4 regions of the Mesobacillus sp. MER 48 genome follow, and region 3 is predicted to be linked to each of the others. Evidence: riboswitches for the same ligand, from Rfam matches in the RefSeq annotation. Region 3 holds a riboswitch; each other region holds the start of a gene.
The links. Region 3 has a riboswitch for thiamine pyrophosphate ahead of M3593_RS02105 (YkoF family thiamine/hydroxymethylpyrimidine-binding protein). Riboswitches for the same ligand answer to the same signal wherever they lie in the genome.
Positions count from the first base shown of each region.

Region 1: another riboswitch for thiamine pyrophosphate. It lies ahead of M3593_RS16145 (3-oxoacyl-ACP reductase); the one in region 3 lies ahead of M3593_RS02105 (YkoF family thiamine/hydroxymethylpyrimidine-binding protein).
Region 2: another riboswitch for thiamine pyrophosphate. It lies ahead of thiC (phosphomethylpyrimidine synthase ThiC); the one in region 3 lies ahead of M3593_RS02105 (YkoF family thiamine/hydroxymethylpyrimidine-binding protein).
Region 4: another riboswitch for thiamine pyrophosphate. It lies ahead of thiT (energy-coupled thiamine transporter ThiT); the one in region 3 lies ahead of M3593_RS02105 (YkoF family thiamine/hydroxymethylpyrimidine-binding protein).

Region 1 is NZ_JAMAUR010000004.1:269,348-272,693, forward strand. Features, by position in the region: gene pepT (peptidase T) at 1-575, opposite strand, end outside; gene M3593_RS16135 (hypothetical protein) at 709-846, shown strand; gene M3593_RS16140 (hypothetical protein) at 839-994, shown strand; TPP riboswitch at 1,052-1,161, shown strand; gene M3593_RS16145 (3-oxoacyl-ACP reductase) at 1,236-1,997, shown strand; gene thiM (hydroxyethylthiazole kinase) at 2,054-2,866, shown strand; gene thiD (bifunctional hydroxymethylpyrimidine kinase/phosphomethylpyrimidine kinase) at 2,863-3,346, shown strand, end outside.
Region 2 is NZ_JAMAUR010000005.1:158,297-161,642, reverse strand. Features, by position in the region: gene thiC (phosphomethylpyrimidine synthase ThiC) at 188-1,933, opposite strand; TPP riboswitch at 2,104-2,218, opposite strand; gene M3593_RS17480 (HAD family hydrolase) at 2,753-3,070, shown strand; gene M3593_RS17475 (YdhK family protein) at 3,089-3,346, shown strand, end outside.
Region 3 is NZ_JAMAUR010000001.1:421,735-425,080, forward strand. Features, by position in the region: gene M3593_RS02080 (hypothetical protein) at 1-297, opposite strand, end outside; gene M3593_RS02085 (hypothetical protein) at 476-634, shown strand; gene M3593_RS02090 (hypothetical protein) at 677-919, opposite strand; gene M3593_RS02095 (hypothetical protein) at 1,042-1,230, opposite strand; gene M3593_RS02100 (hypothetical protein) at 1,451-1,699, shown strand; TPP riboswitch at 1,777-1,875, shown strand; gene M3593_RS02105 (YkoF family thiamine/hydroxymethylpyrimidine-binding protein) at 1,976-2,578, shown strand; gene M3593_RS02110 (ECF transporter S component) at 2,578-3,174, shown strand; gene M3593_RS02115 (ABC transporter ATP-binding protein) at 3,158-3,346, shown strand, end outside.
Region 4 is NZ_JAMAUR010000008.1:61,992-65,337, reverse strand. Features, by position in the region: gene M3593_RS20350 (dicarboxylate/amino acid:cation symporter) at 1-75, shown strand, start outside; gene M3593_RS20345 (histidine kinase N-terminal domain-containing protein) at 315-1,445, opposite strand; TPP riboswitch at 1,690-1,797, shown strand; gene thiT (energy-coupled thiamine transporter ThiT) at 1,905-2,501, shown strand; gene M3593_RS20335 (FeoA family protein) at 2,754-2,978, shown strand; gene feoB (ferrous iron transport protein B) at 2,978-3,346, shown strand, end outside.

The sequences.
Region 1 (3,346 bases), on a different contig from region 3:
GCATCGAATGCTTTTACATCAAACTTATGAGGGCCTCTGCCAATTTCTTCATCCGGAGTGAAAGCAACACGGATTTTACCATGCCTGATTTCAGGGTGCTTGATCAAATAAGCCATCGCCGTCATGATTTCGGCAATCCCTGCTTTGTTGTCAGCGCCTAGAAGAGTCGTTCCATCGGTCGTAATTAATGTATGGCCTTTATATTGAGGCAGTTCAGGGAAATCCGCTGGCGACAGGATGATATTCTGCTCCTTATTCAGGATGATCTGATTGCCATCGAAGTCTTCGACAACCTGCGGATTGACATTTTTGCCTGTAAAATCAGTTGCCGTATCGACGTGGGCAAGGAACCCGATGGTTGGGACATCCTTATCGGTATTTGCAGGAAGTGTTGCCATCACATAACCGTTTTCATCAATCGTGACTTCCTCCATGCCAATCGATTTTAGTTCCTCGACAAGCATATTGGCAAGGGTGAGCTGGCCTTCGGTCGATGGAGTGGTCTCACTGTTTTCATTGGACTGTGTGTCGATTTTGACATAAGAGGTGAATCTTTCGATTATCTCGTTTTTCATTGCTTTCATCTCCCATTCATATGTATATTTTCATATTAGCACAGATGATCAAGAAGACCATTTTAAAAAGAATGAAAATTCCATTTTTTGTATCATGTTTATTGTATAATGAAAGTAAAGGAGGCTGGACAGTATGGGGTATTTTTTCACGTTCATAGTGCTGTTTGTCGTGTTTTATCTGATTTTCAAGATAATCCGCTCAGGTAATTTGCCAAGCAATCATTACACTCCATTTGACGATTTAACCGAAGGGAAAAAGAAAGATGATTGATCTTGGCCTCATCATTGTGTTGCTGCTGTCACTCTGGTCGATAACGATTACACTGCAAAAATTAACTGCAAGTATCATCCAAAAGCAGGACCATCAGCTTAGACTACTGGAAGAAATCAATGAAGAACTAAAAAATAGCAGAATATGAACTTCTTACTTTACATATATAGGAGATAAGGCTAGGATAAAGACAACTGAATATTCGATTTACTACTAGGGGTGCCCTTCTGCTGGCTGAGAGGAAGACGCTAAGTCTTTTAACCCTTCGGACCTGATCTGGGTAATACCAGCGTAGGAAAGTAGTGTGAGAGAAGTTTTCTTACTTTGCTTTTAAGCCAGGTCCATTATATATGGATCTGGCTTTTTATATTTTAAGGAGGTTGAAACAAATGGAGTTAAAAGATCAAGTAGTTTTAATAACTGGAGGAAGCCGTGGCCTTGGTGCAGAAACGGTCAAAGCTTTTGCAAGGGAAGGTGCAAAAGTTGTCATCAACTATTTTCAGAATGAAGAAAAGGCAAAGGCTCTGACAGAGACCATTGGCGAAAATGCCCTTGCTCTAAGGGCGGATGTGCGTGATCCTGCACAGGTCAAAAGCATGTTCAGGTTGGCAAAAGAACATTTTGGGGCACCGATTACGACCATCGTCAATAATGCTTTGGTCAATTTTAAGTTTGATCCTGTGGCGAATAAGGATGCTTTTGCAGTGAACTGGGAGGATTACCAACAGCAGCTTGAGGGAGCTGTCCGCGGTTCATTGAATACCATCCAGGCGGGATTGCCAAATATGAAAGAAAAGAAGTTTGGCAGAATCATTAATATTGGCACGAACCTCTTCCAGAATCCAGTTGTCGCCTACCATGACTACACAACAAGCAAGGCTGCGCTGCTGGGGTTCACAAGAAATATGGCGAATGATCTTGGAAAGTATGGCATTACCGTCAATATGGTTTCGGGAGGACTGCTAAAAATGACCGACGCAAGCTCAGCTACTTCTGAGGAAGTATTCCAGCTAATCGAATCTTCAACACCTCTTAGAAAAGTCACCGATCCCACAGAAGTTGCAGACTCAATTTTGTTCTTCGCCTCACCATGGGCGCGTGCAGTTACCGGACAAAATCTGGTCGTAGACGGCGGGCTGGTGATGGATTAAGGAGATGGAATTCAGGTCGCAGAGGCGGTCTGAGGATGGATGAAGGAGGAATTGGAATGGAAAAACGAGAGATTGCTGGTTTGCTGGAGAAGGTCCGCAGAGAGAATCCACTTGTACATAACATCACGAATGTTGTGGTCACGAATTTTACCGCCAATGGGCTGCTGGCTCTTGGTGCATCTCCAGTGATGGCCTATGCACAAGAGGAAGTTGCCGAAATGGCAAGCATAGCGGGCAGCCTTGTGCTGAATATTGGGACGTTGACGCCTCAAGTCGTCGAATCTATGTTGATTGCCGGCAAAGCGGCAAATGAGCATGGAGTTCCAGTCATCCTTGATCCGGTTGGTTCCGGGGCGACTGCTTATCGGACGGAAACTGCAAGAAGGCTGATGGAGGAACTGGAGATTTCGGTCATAAGAGGAAATGCCGCGGAAATTGCCAATGTAGCAGGGGAAGCCTGGAACATACGCGGTGTTGACGCAGGTGATTCAGATGGGGATGTGATCGAGCTGGCAGAATCCGCTGCTCAAAAATTGAATACGATTGTTGCGCTGACAGGTAAGGAAGACGTTATTACAGATGGGGAATCTACGTTAGTCGTCAGAAATGGACATCCAATCCTTACGAAGGTAACCGGTGCCGGATGCCTGCTGACCTCAGTAATCGGGGCATTCACAGCAGTGGAAAAGGATTTTTTGAAAGCAGCAACTGCTGCATTGAGCATTTACGGAGTGGCAGCCGAAGTTGCCGCTGACAAAAGTGCCTTGCAGGGACCAGGGAGTTTTCAAGTGGAGTTCCTGAACCAGCTCTACCGTTTGGATGCTGAGGAAATCTACAGTAAAAGTTCTTTTGAAAGAGGAGGTAAATGAATATGAAAAAAGCACTTACAATCGCAGGATCTGACAGCGGCGGGGGAGCCGGAATCCAGGCTGACCTGAAGACATTCCAGGAACTGAAGGTATTTGGCACATCTGCCCTGACTGCTGTTACCGCGCAAAATACGCTTGGTGTCCAGGGAGTTTTTCCGATGAGCGCAGAGGCGGTAGCAGAGCAGATCCAATCAGTCGGTGAGGACATTGGAGCGGATGCCCTGAAAACAGGAATGCTTTTTAACGCGGAAATCATACAAGCGGTCTCGGAAAAAATAAAGCAGTTCGGCTGGGAAAAGGTCGTTATCGATCCTGTCATGATTGCGAAGGGAGGAGCCTCATTGCTCCAGCAGGAGGCTGTATCGGCCCTGAAAAAACATTTGCTTCCGCTCTGTCTCATCATCACCCCGAATATCCCCGAAGCCGAAGTGCTGACAGGCATGTCGATTCGCGGTACGGATGAAAAAAAGGAAGCGGCTA
Region 2 (3,346 bases), on a different contig from region 3:
CCTTCGCATACGGAATTACTAATCAATTAAACCTGTAAAAAATGCTAAATGACCATTCCATGAGTTTGGGAAAAAGTTACCTGAACGATGTATTCATCGACTTAAAGGTGTGAAAATAGGCGCAAAAAGACGGACTTAAGAGATTACTAGATAAAAATAGAAAGCGGCTCCCCTTTTTAATCAGTTCTTATTGATAAAGCTTTCCTCCGGCTTTTTTAAATTCCTCTGCTTTTTCAACAAGTCCCCTCTTGATTGCGTCCTCCGGCTCTAGCTTATGCTCTTTTGCATAGTTCCGGATATCATGGGAGATTCTCATGCTGCAGAATTTAGGTCCGCACATAGAACAGAAGTGAGCAGTTTTTGCACCTTCAGCCGGCAATGTTTCGTCGTGGTATTCCAATGCGCGTTCAGGATCCAATGAAAGATTGAACTGATCTCTCCAACGGAATTCAAAACGGGCTTTCGACAGGGCATCGTCCCTTTTTTGCGCTCCAGGATGGCCCTTTGCCAGATCAGCGGCATGGGCGGCAATTTTGTAGGTGATCACACCCTCACGCACATCGTCTTTGTTCGGCAGTCCCAAATGTTCCTTTGGCGTTACGTAACAGAGCATAGCTGTACCGTACCAGCCGATCATCGCAGCTCCGATCGCAGATGTAATGTGGTCATATCCCGGCGCGATGTCAGTGGTTAGCGGTCCTAGTGTATAAAATGGCGCTTCCTGGCAAATCTCCAGCTGCTTATCCATGTTCTCCTTGATTAAATGCATCGGAACATGCCCGGGTCCCTCTACCATTACCTGTACATCATGCTCCCACGCAAGCTTCGTCAACTCCCCAAGTGTTTTGAGCTCAGCAAATTGGGCCTCGTCATTGGCATCAGCAATCGATCCAGGGCGCAAACCATCTCCCAGAGAGAAGGCCACATCATATGCCTTCATGATTTCGCAGATTTCTTCAAAGTGTGTATAAAGGAAGTTTTCTTTATGGTGATGAAGGCACCATTGAGCCATGATCGAACCGCCTCTTGAGACAATTCCAGTCAATCGTCTGGCAGTCAGCGGAACATACCGCAACAAGACGCCTGCATGGATGGTAAAGTAGTCAACCCCTTGCTCAGCTTGTTCAATGAGCGTATCTTTGAACACTTCCCAGCTAAGGTCCTCAGCAATGCCATTCACTTTTTCAAGCGCCTGGTAAATCGGAACGGTGCCAACCGGAACAGCTGAATTCCGGATAATCCATTCGCGTGTCGTATGAATGTTTTTTCCTGTAGACAAATCCATGATTGTATCTGCACCCCATCGGGTAGCCCACGTCATTTTTTCCACTTCTTCCTCAATGGACGAGGAGACGGCCGAGTTCCCAATGTTCGCATTTATTTTGACATGAAAGTTGCTGCCGATAATCATGGGTTCAGTCTCAGGATGATTGATATTGGAAGGAATGATGGCCCTGCCCCTTGCCACTTCAGATCTCACAAATTCCGGGTCCATATTCTCCCGTATCGCTATGAACTCCATCTCCGGCGTAATGATTCCCTTTTTGGCATAATGCAGCTGGGTAACATTCTTCCCTTCCTTCGCCCTCAATGGCTTACGCGATAGGTCCGGAAAAACCTTATCATTTGCCCTCGGGTCATGCTCACTTGAGTATCCATTGTCCTCGGGCTTTATTTTCCGGCCCTCATACGCTTCAACATCCCCTCGTCTCTGAATCCACCTGCTCCTCAGTGGAGGAAGACCCTTTCTAAGATCGGGTGTATAAGCAGGATCCGTATAGGGACCGCTCGTATCATATACGCGAACCGGCTCATTGGTTTCCTCTCCAAAAGATCCGCTGGTCGGACTTAATTCAATCTCTCGCATCGGAACCCTAATATCAGGCTGCGAGCCCTCCACATAGACTTTTTTGCTCCCAGAGAAGCTTGCCATAATCGAAATGCTGTCCTGGTTTAATGATTTTGCTGTTTTCACTGATCATCTCTCCCTTTTTTAAAATTGAGGGACGAGATCTGGCACCTGGGAAATTCCCTAGTATGTAAAAAAGCCGGCCCACATAAAGATGGACCGGCTTTAACCGCGAATGTCTCTGCACAAAAAGACTGTGCACTTGTCAACTTCCCCACGCTGGTATGATCCAGATCAGGTCCAAAGAGTCAAGGAACTTTAACGCGTCCCTTTCTCAGCCCAAGCTATTGGGCACCCCTAGTTATTGCTATTCAGTTCCCTTCGAGTATACACAATACGAAAAATAAAGAAAAGTTTTTTAAGCAATAGAGTGCTTATTGCCTATATGGACAATAGAACACACTTTCAAGGAGTTTAGCTAAAGAAGCCCTTAGACAAATACCGACCAAATTCTCCCTCTTCCTTAGAAAGTACAAATAATTACATGAAATTCTATCATTATTCTAAAAACATGAAGACGATTAACACAGCTTCGTAAAGGCTGGTTGACTTATGTTATTAATCATTTTTAAAAAATCCCTCATTTCAAGTTCATACAGTACCTCTTCTGTTAGAAAGCCATATAAAAAATAAGTTTTACGATAGGGGTGTAGGGTATAAAAATATCGAATGCTTATCACGCGATTAGGACATTGTTTTCGGAAAAATAATGGTTAACTTTGATACTTCTGAAAGGAGGAACCACAATGGCATAAATGGCTATTTTGCGCAGCAGTTCTTGCGGGTATCATTACACTTGCCTATTGGGCTGCCACAGGTGATTTCGAATTTGCTTTGGAACGAATGGTTACTGTTTTAATTATCGCTTGCCCTCATGCACTTGGTTTGGCGGGTCCTTTAGTAACATCACGGTCAACCGCCATAGCAGCGAAAAAGGGATTGTTAATTCCTAATAGAGTGGCATCCGAAGGGACATATAAAGGAGTTCGGATTGTTTTTGATAACACGGGGACACTAACCGAGGGAAACTTCGGAGTAACAGATATTTTTCCTGTCCAGGGAATAAGTGAGGAAGAACTTTTAACCCTGGCATATTCAGTTGAAACCCAATCGAACCATCCTATTGCAAAGGGAATTGTATTGATTAAAAAATCCAAATAGAAGAAAGGATGATTTTTAATGAAATCCAATAAATTTTTGTCCATTATAATCACTCTGATTATGGCTCTCGTTTTATCTGCTTGTAACGGAAACAACAACACTTCAGCTCCACCTGAAAATAACGCAGATAAAAAAACGGAAGAATCCAATGAACATATGGAAATGGATCATTCAAGTTCAGGTGAGGTTCCCGAAGAACTAGAAGTTGCGGAAAATCCAACCTACCCGGTTGGGAGCCAAGCTGTCATGCACGCAAAACATATGAAGGGAATGGAC
Region 3 (3,346 bases):
GATAGCTGACGAAAATAGCAATGCCTGCAAATGGAATAACATTATCTCCAATGCCTCCTTAAGCGAGTTATCAAGAGGAAGATCTTCCACTATAGATAGCCTTCCTCGGATGCCAAATGCTTCCTTAGCAAACTCGATTGTCTCTGTGAACCTCTCGGATATAGATGAAGCACTGCTAAGGATATCATTCCAATTATCGTCAAAAACGTAAGCCTGCCAAGATGATTCTTTAGAAGTTGCTAAAATCTCAATTTTAAGATAATGAACTTGATCATCATAATAATAAATGGCTTCCATTTGGGCTAACTCCTTTACTATTTTTGATATAGTCTTCCTCATCCGGCCAAGCTTGATTAAAGGTTTGTATAAATATTGGTATTGGGAAAATACTTTGAAAATAGAAATATGTTTGCATGATTTTTGCAGGTAAGGGAAATTAAACACTGAGAAGTATAAAGTAAGGAGGATGAATCAAGTGAAAAGAGAGCAAAACAACATTATTAAATCTGAACAGGAACTTGAACATGATCAGCAGCACAGCATGGTGTGCAATGATCAGCTATTCTTTCAGGAATTAAGGATTGCGGCTGAAGAAGCAGAACGTGACCGAATTGAAAATGGGGAAAATGCATAATAAAAAAAAAGAGAAAGGCGATTTTGCCTTTCTCCGTCTTAATTAACTGATGAACCTATCTCTTTCTGCAGCTTCTTCTTCACGCTGAGCTTCACGGTCTTCATACCAAAATTTAATATGGGTCAAAATTGAGAAAACAAGGAAAAAATTCATTGTCCAGACACTGACAAACGGGGCGATCCCCCCAAAATCGATCGCTTCATAATTTTTTAGGACCATGACAATATATGATTCAATGAACACAAGGACAAAGCCGGCTACACCTGCAATTGCCATACGCATCATAATCAATAACCACCTTATCGTTTATTCAGATTATTTAAATAATACGACTAATTATTGATTAGCGCAACTATTTTGTTCAATATTTTGCCACATTTACTCATTGACAATTTGTCACACTGTTTTTATCTATTCAGCCTCTTCTGTTTGAGCATGATTTCATATGATTTTTCGATAATATCTGTCAAAACATCACCTTTGTAGATCCTGCCAATTTTCGTATTTTCCTGATAGTATTCTACAATTTCATCAAGCTTGTCCGAGGTCTCTTTGGATACCCTGACGTTTAACTGAATCCTTTGGGCTTCATTCATAATGCTGACTTCCCTCCAACTCCTTCAAAAACTTCTATCTATCTGCTAGCAATCTGATATTATGTAGATATATGTCGCTAACTATACTGCAACGACCTCTATTTTAGCATATTCCTTCAGTATAAAACACTATGTTGTTCCCGGAACCAGTTTCCGCCCCATCCGCAAGGGGTATCTTATAAATATATGCCTTTTAGAAGATAAAAGATGGAGATAATCTATGAAACTGACAATATGGTCATACACAAAAAGATATAATATTAAAGCTCAATTTGACAAGTATCCTAACTCCGTAGTTATTTTCCGCCAAATCAAAGATTATTACTTCGTTTATACTGTTAACTGGGCCATAAGTGATCCTTTGGTTACGAAAAGTGCATTAGAGGAAATGGAATTGCTTCTCAACAGTGAACTTGGTACTCTGGATGAATACCGCCTTAGAAAGGTTTTTCACCAGGATTATGAATGATTTATTTTTAAATAATTAACCATTTACAATTCCGGACAATTGCTTTAAGATAATTTTGGAAACAACAACTGCATAGATTTTTGCACTAGGGGAGCTTTTTGCTGAGAAGAACTTTGTTCTGACCCTTATTACTCGATCTGGATAATACCAGCGTGGGGAAGTGCGGGAGAAACTCATCGTTCCCCTTTTTTATAAGCGATAGTATTCGACTGCATCCATCACGCTGGATGCAGTTTTTGTTTTTCCGAGACTTAAAAAAAGGGAGTCGTTGAGAAAATGGAAAAGAATTTGTGCGGTACAAGCGAGATTACTGGGGCAAGATTTTCGATTTACCCCATGTCAGACAGATTCGTGGAAATAATCCTGTCAGCACTGAAAGAAGTAGACACAACAAAAGTATGGATGAAGACAGATGATATTAGCACCTGTGCACGCGGGCGGTCTGAACATGTATTTGATGTTGTTAAAGCAATCTTTTTAAATGCTTCAAAAGGCGGAGACCATGTAGTCCTGAATGCTACCTTTTCAAATGGATGCCCTGGCGATTCTGCAGGCGATACCTTGATGGCAGAAGACTCCATATTGCTAAATGAAAAACTCTCAAACAGCATCAGCCAGGAAGTTGCCTGCCAGTTCGCACTCTATCCACTGGGAATAGCGAATTATATGGAGGTAATCATGGATCAAATTAAGACCGTTGAGGAACAAGGTGTGTTCGGTGGCGGAGTGCATTATGCCTCCAGGCTTGATGGGGATGCGAACCAGGTATTCACTGGTTTAGAAAAAGCATTTGACGGAGCGAGGTCCAGTGATTCTTCCCATATTGTAATGACTGTAACCATGTCAGCAAATAGTCCTTCAAGAAAGGAGGCAAAATAATGATCGAAAATTGGAAACTTCGTGAAGTGATTGTGTTATCCGTCCTTGCAGTCGTTTTCGGTGTCGTGTACCTGCTTTTTTTACAGGTGGGAAATGTTCTGGTCGGGTTATTCGGTATGATAGGCTATGATTTGATTTTTGGTATTTGGTTCATTGTTTCAATCATCGCTGCCTATATCATCAGAAAGCCTGGAGCAGCTGTACTGTCAGAGACCATAGCGGCCATAATAGAAGTTATGCTTGGAAATGCCGTAGGACCAAGACTGATCCTTGCAGGTCTTATTCAGGGACTGGGAGCTGAAGCAGTCTTCGCCGCAACAAAATGGAAAAACTACTCAACATGGGTACTGATTACTGCAGGTATGGGATCTTCCATCACCAGTTTTGTCTGGGGATATTTTTTGGGAGGATTTTCTGCTTTATCCCCAGGCTATGTGGCAGCAATGTTTTTTGTAAGATTATTAAGCGGGGCACTGCTAGCCGGACTATCAGGCAAATACATAAGTGACAGCCTTGCCAGGACCGGGGCACTGAATAGCTTCCCTCTTGGAAAAGAAGCAAGAAAGGAAAAGCTTGCCGATGAGCGGCCAGCATAAGACTCCCTTGCTTGAAGTCTCCAATTTAAACTTCAAGTTTGAGGACGATTCCATACTTGAAAATATCTCTTTTAATATTAATGAAAATGAGAACATTTTTATACTTGGTCCAAGCGGTTCCGGGAAAAGCACCCTCGCTTATTGTCTAAATAATCTTTATCCAGACTCTATC
Region 4 (3,346 bases), on a different contig from region 3:
GAGAAAAAACATGTTGTTCAAAAAGAGAAAAGAAGAATCACAAGTACAGAGGACAATCGTACACTTGAATATTAAGAATAAATAAAGGCTGTTTTCGTAAAGATTGTTGTTAAAATCTTAAAGCCGATTTTAACGTGCTATAAGCAATTTTGCAGTTCGTTTTTAAGTGTGCAAGCTCTTTTCTCATAATAAGCTTGAATTTTATAAAGAAAACTAGGTCATTCAATCCAATTTAGTAGTCAATAGCAACAAAGTTTGAGAAAAGAGCCTAAATAAAAGACCCTGCCGGCACCGGCAAGGGTCTTTTTGTGATGTTAGTTCTCCATCCTTATTAATGGCAAAAGCATGATGAATGAAGTTTTATCTGGCTCTGATGAGCATGCAAGTATGCCTTTGTGCTTCTCGATTATTTCCCGGCAGACAAATAACCCTAGGCCGGTTCCGAGCGTTTTTGTTGTGACGAATGGCTCGAAAATCGTCTTCAGCAACTGGTCGGGAATGACCGGTCCATTATTGGAAATCTCGATTTTTATATGTGTATCATTCACGAAGTATCCCTTGATTTCAATTTTAGGGTCAGCACGATACTGGCTCAACACATCAATTGCATTAAAGATGATATTGATCAAGACCTGTCTGATTTCATCGGAATATCCATACAATTCCATGTCATCTGCTACTTCCTTGGCAATCCGTACATTGGTGTCGAGGATGCTGGGATAAAGGAAATTTAAAACCTCATCAATCATTCTGTTTAATGAGAAAAGTTTTTTTTCCTTTCCAATTAGTTCTTTTTTAGAAAGAAGCAGAAATTGAGAGATCCGGAAATTGAGTTGTTCAAGCTCCCCGGAAATGATATCAAGATACTTCATATCCTCGTGTTCGGATCTCAACAGCTGGATAAATCCCTGGATAGAAGTCAGCGGATTGCGGAATTCATGGATAAAACTTGACGTCATCTGGCCGAGCAATGTCAGCCGGTCCTTATGGGTGGAGTCGATGAATTGGTTTTTTTCCTCAATGATTTTGTTTTTCTGTTCATTGTAGTAAGATACTGCGTAATACAGGAAGGTATCAAAACAGTAATTGATTCGGTTGATGGACTCCTGCATATCTTCCCATTCCATATTCATTTTGTGCAGGTGCTTGTAAAGTACAGATCGTCCTGAATTGACATTGTAGACAAAATCCCCAATATTGATGTCTGCGCGAACTCGTTCTTCTCCTACCATAAAGGCAAGTTTTTGGAGGTGGTCCTCCAGTTCTTCATTTGTCTTGGAAAAAACAGAGAGAATGATTTCATACATTTTCTCAGCGTTCTTGGTTATTTTTTCTTTATATGGATCATCTTCCGAGACGATGATTTTTACAGCCCAGTCGGCAATGAGTTGTTCCCTTTCACTAGTCAGGAAGCTAAGCAAACGGTTATCCGTGATTGGCAGCATTTTATTAAGTCCCCCAGTTTTTCTTTTCGATATTAAAGATTCGAGGTGCAGCTCGAAATCCCTTTGTCGAAAATTGAGAACATCCGCTGAATAGCGTCGAATCGATAAAAACGTGACAAAAGACCGATATTTTTAGCAACTTGAGGTGAGATTTGTCTTTTTTGATTCGACAAGGATTGGAAAAATAATATTTAACTTGTGATAAGAAAGAAGAAGTAGTATATTCATAGTGTAGAAACTAAATAATAACCACAAGGGGAGCTGCCAGAGAGCAGCTGAGAGTGAGCGGCCGAGTTCTTACCCTTTGAACCTGTTAGTTAATGCTAGCGAAGGAATGTGGATGCGATAGGAAAGCAATCATGGGAATCCTATATCGATCCCCTGATTGCTTTTTTTGTTTCTGAAGCAGAAAAGGCGTGTTGAAAACGGACCTCATTCTGGAAAGAAGGAGGAACAGTTATGAAGCAAAAACAAACATTATTTTTAGTGGAAGTGGCAGTGTTTTCCGCACTGGCTTATTTGTTGGATTTATTCTCGGGATTTTTATTTTCTCGAATCTGGCCGCAGGGCGGTTCAGTATCAATCGCGATGGTACCGGTTTTCCTGATGGCATTTCGCTGGGGAATCAAGGGAGGAGCCATCACAGGGCTTCTGCTGGGACTACTGCAATTCATCCTGGGATTCTCGCAAATATTCCATCCTGTCCAGGGAATCATCGATTATTTGGTGGCCTTCACTGTATTAGGGTTTGCCGGTATTTTTGCAAGACAGATCCAAGAGAATATCAGGAATGGATATAAAAAGAGGTGGATAGGATTGATCATCGCGGGGACCTTCCTTGGAAGCCTGCTTCGCTTTATCGCCCATTTCTTTTCCGGCTGGGTCTTTTTCGGAGTTTGGGCGCCAGAAGGACAGCCGGCTTGGCTGTATTCACTCATCTATAACGGAACCTATATGATTCCAAGTATGATTTTAAGCGCAATTATCATTATTCTTGTCATTGGCTATGCTCCATCAAGGATGGTCAAATCGACACTTGTAAGCAATAAAATGTGATATATCAAGGAGAGCTGACAATTCATTCAGCTCTCCTTTTTCACCTTTATAATATACCCGTTAAGGTATGTGATGAGCGTGAAACTGAAACTCGGAAAAATTGTCAATTCTATGGAGTTTTCCATATTCTCATATGTTATAAGTGTGTTTTGTGATTTATGTCACAGTGAAAGTGACCTGAAACTGATTAAATAAAGATAATCATTCTCAATTAGATATAAAAAACTAACAAACTGAAAAAAGGTGATGGCTATGCTGGGAAAATTAAAGACTGGTGAAAAAGGCCGGATCATGAATATTGCTGGAACTGACAAATATGTCAGAAGAAGATTGCTTGATTTCGGGATTTCTGAAGGATCGGAAGTATGCATAAAATGCATTCTGCCTTTTGGCGGCCCGGTCATGGTTGAATCATGCGGCCAATGCATAGGTATCCGCCGCAAGGAAGCATTACGGATCGAAGTGGAGCGAGTATGATGAACATAGCGCTTATCGGCAATCCGAATACCGGAAAAACTTCGTTATTTAATAACTTAACAGGATCATATGAATATGTTGGCAACTGGAGCGGAGTAACGGTCGAAAAGAAAGTTGGCCTTTTCAAGAATGGAAAGGATCAGCTGATTGATTTACCAGGAGTCTATACGCTCAATCCATTGTCGAAGGATGAGGGTGTGGTTACGAACTTTTTCCTGGAGGATTCGTTCGAGAAACTTTTGAATATCCTCGATGCGTCGCAATTAAGGCGTAATTTGCACCTTACCCTGCAGCTTCTGGAATATGGCGCCCCGATCACTATTGGTTTGAATATGCTTGACGTTGCAAAAAACAGGGGCATACAAGTC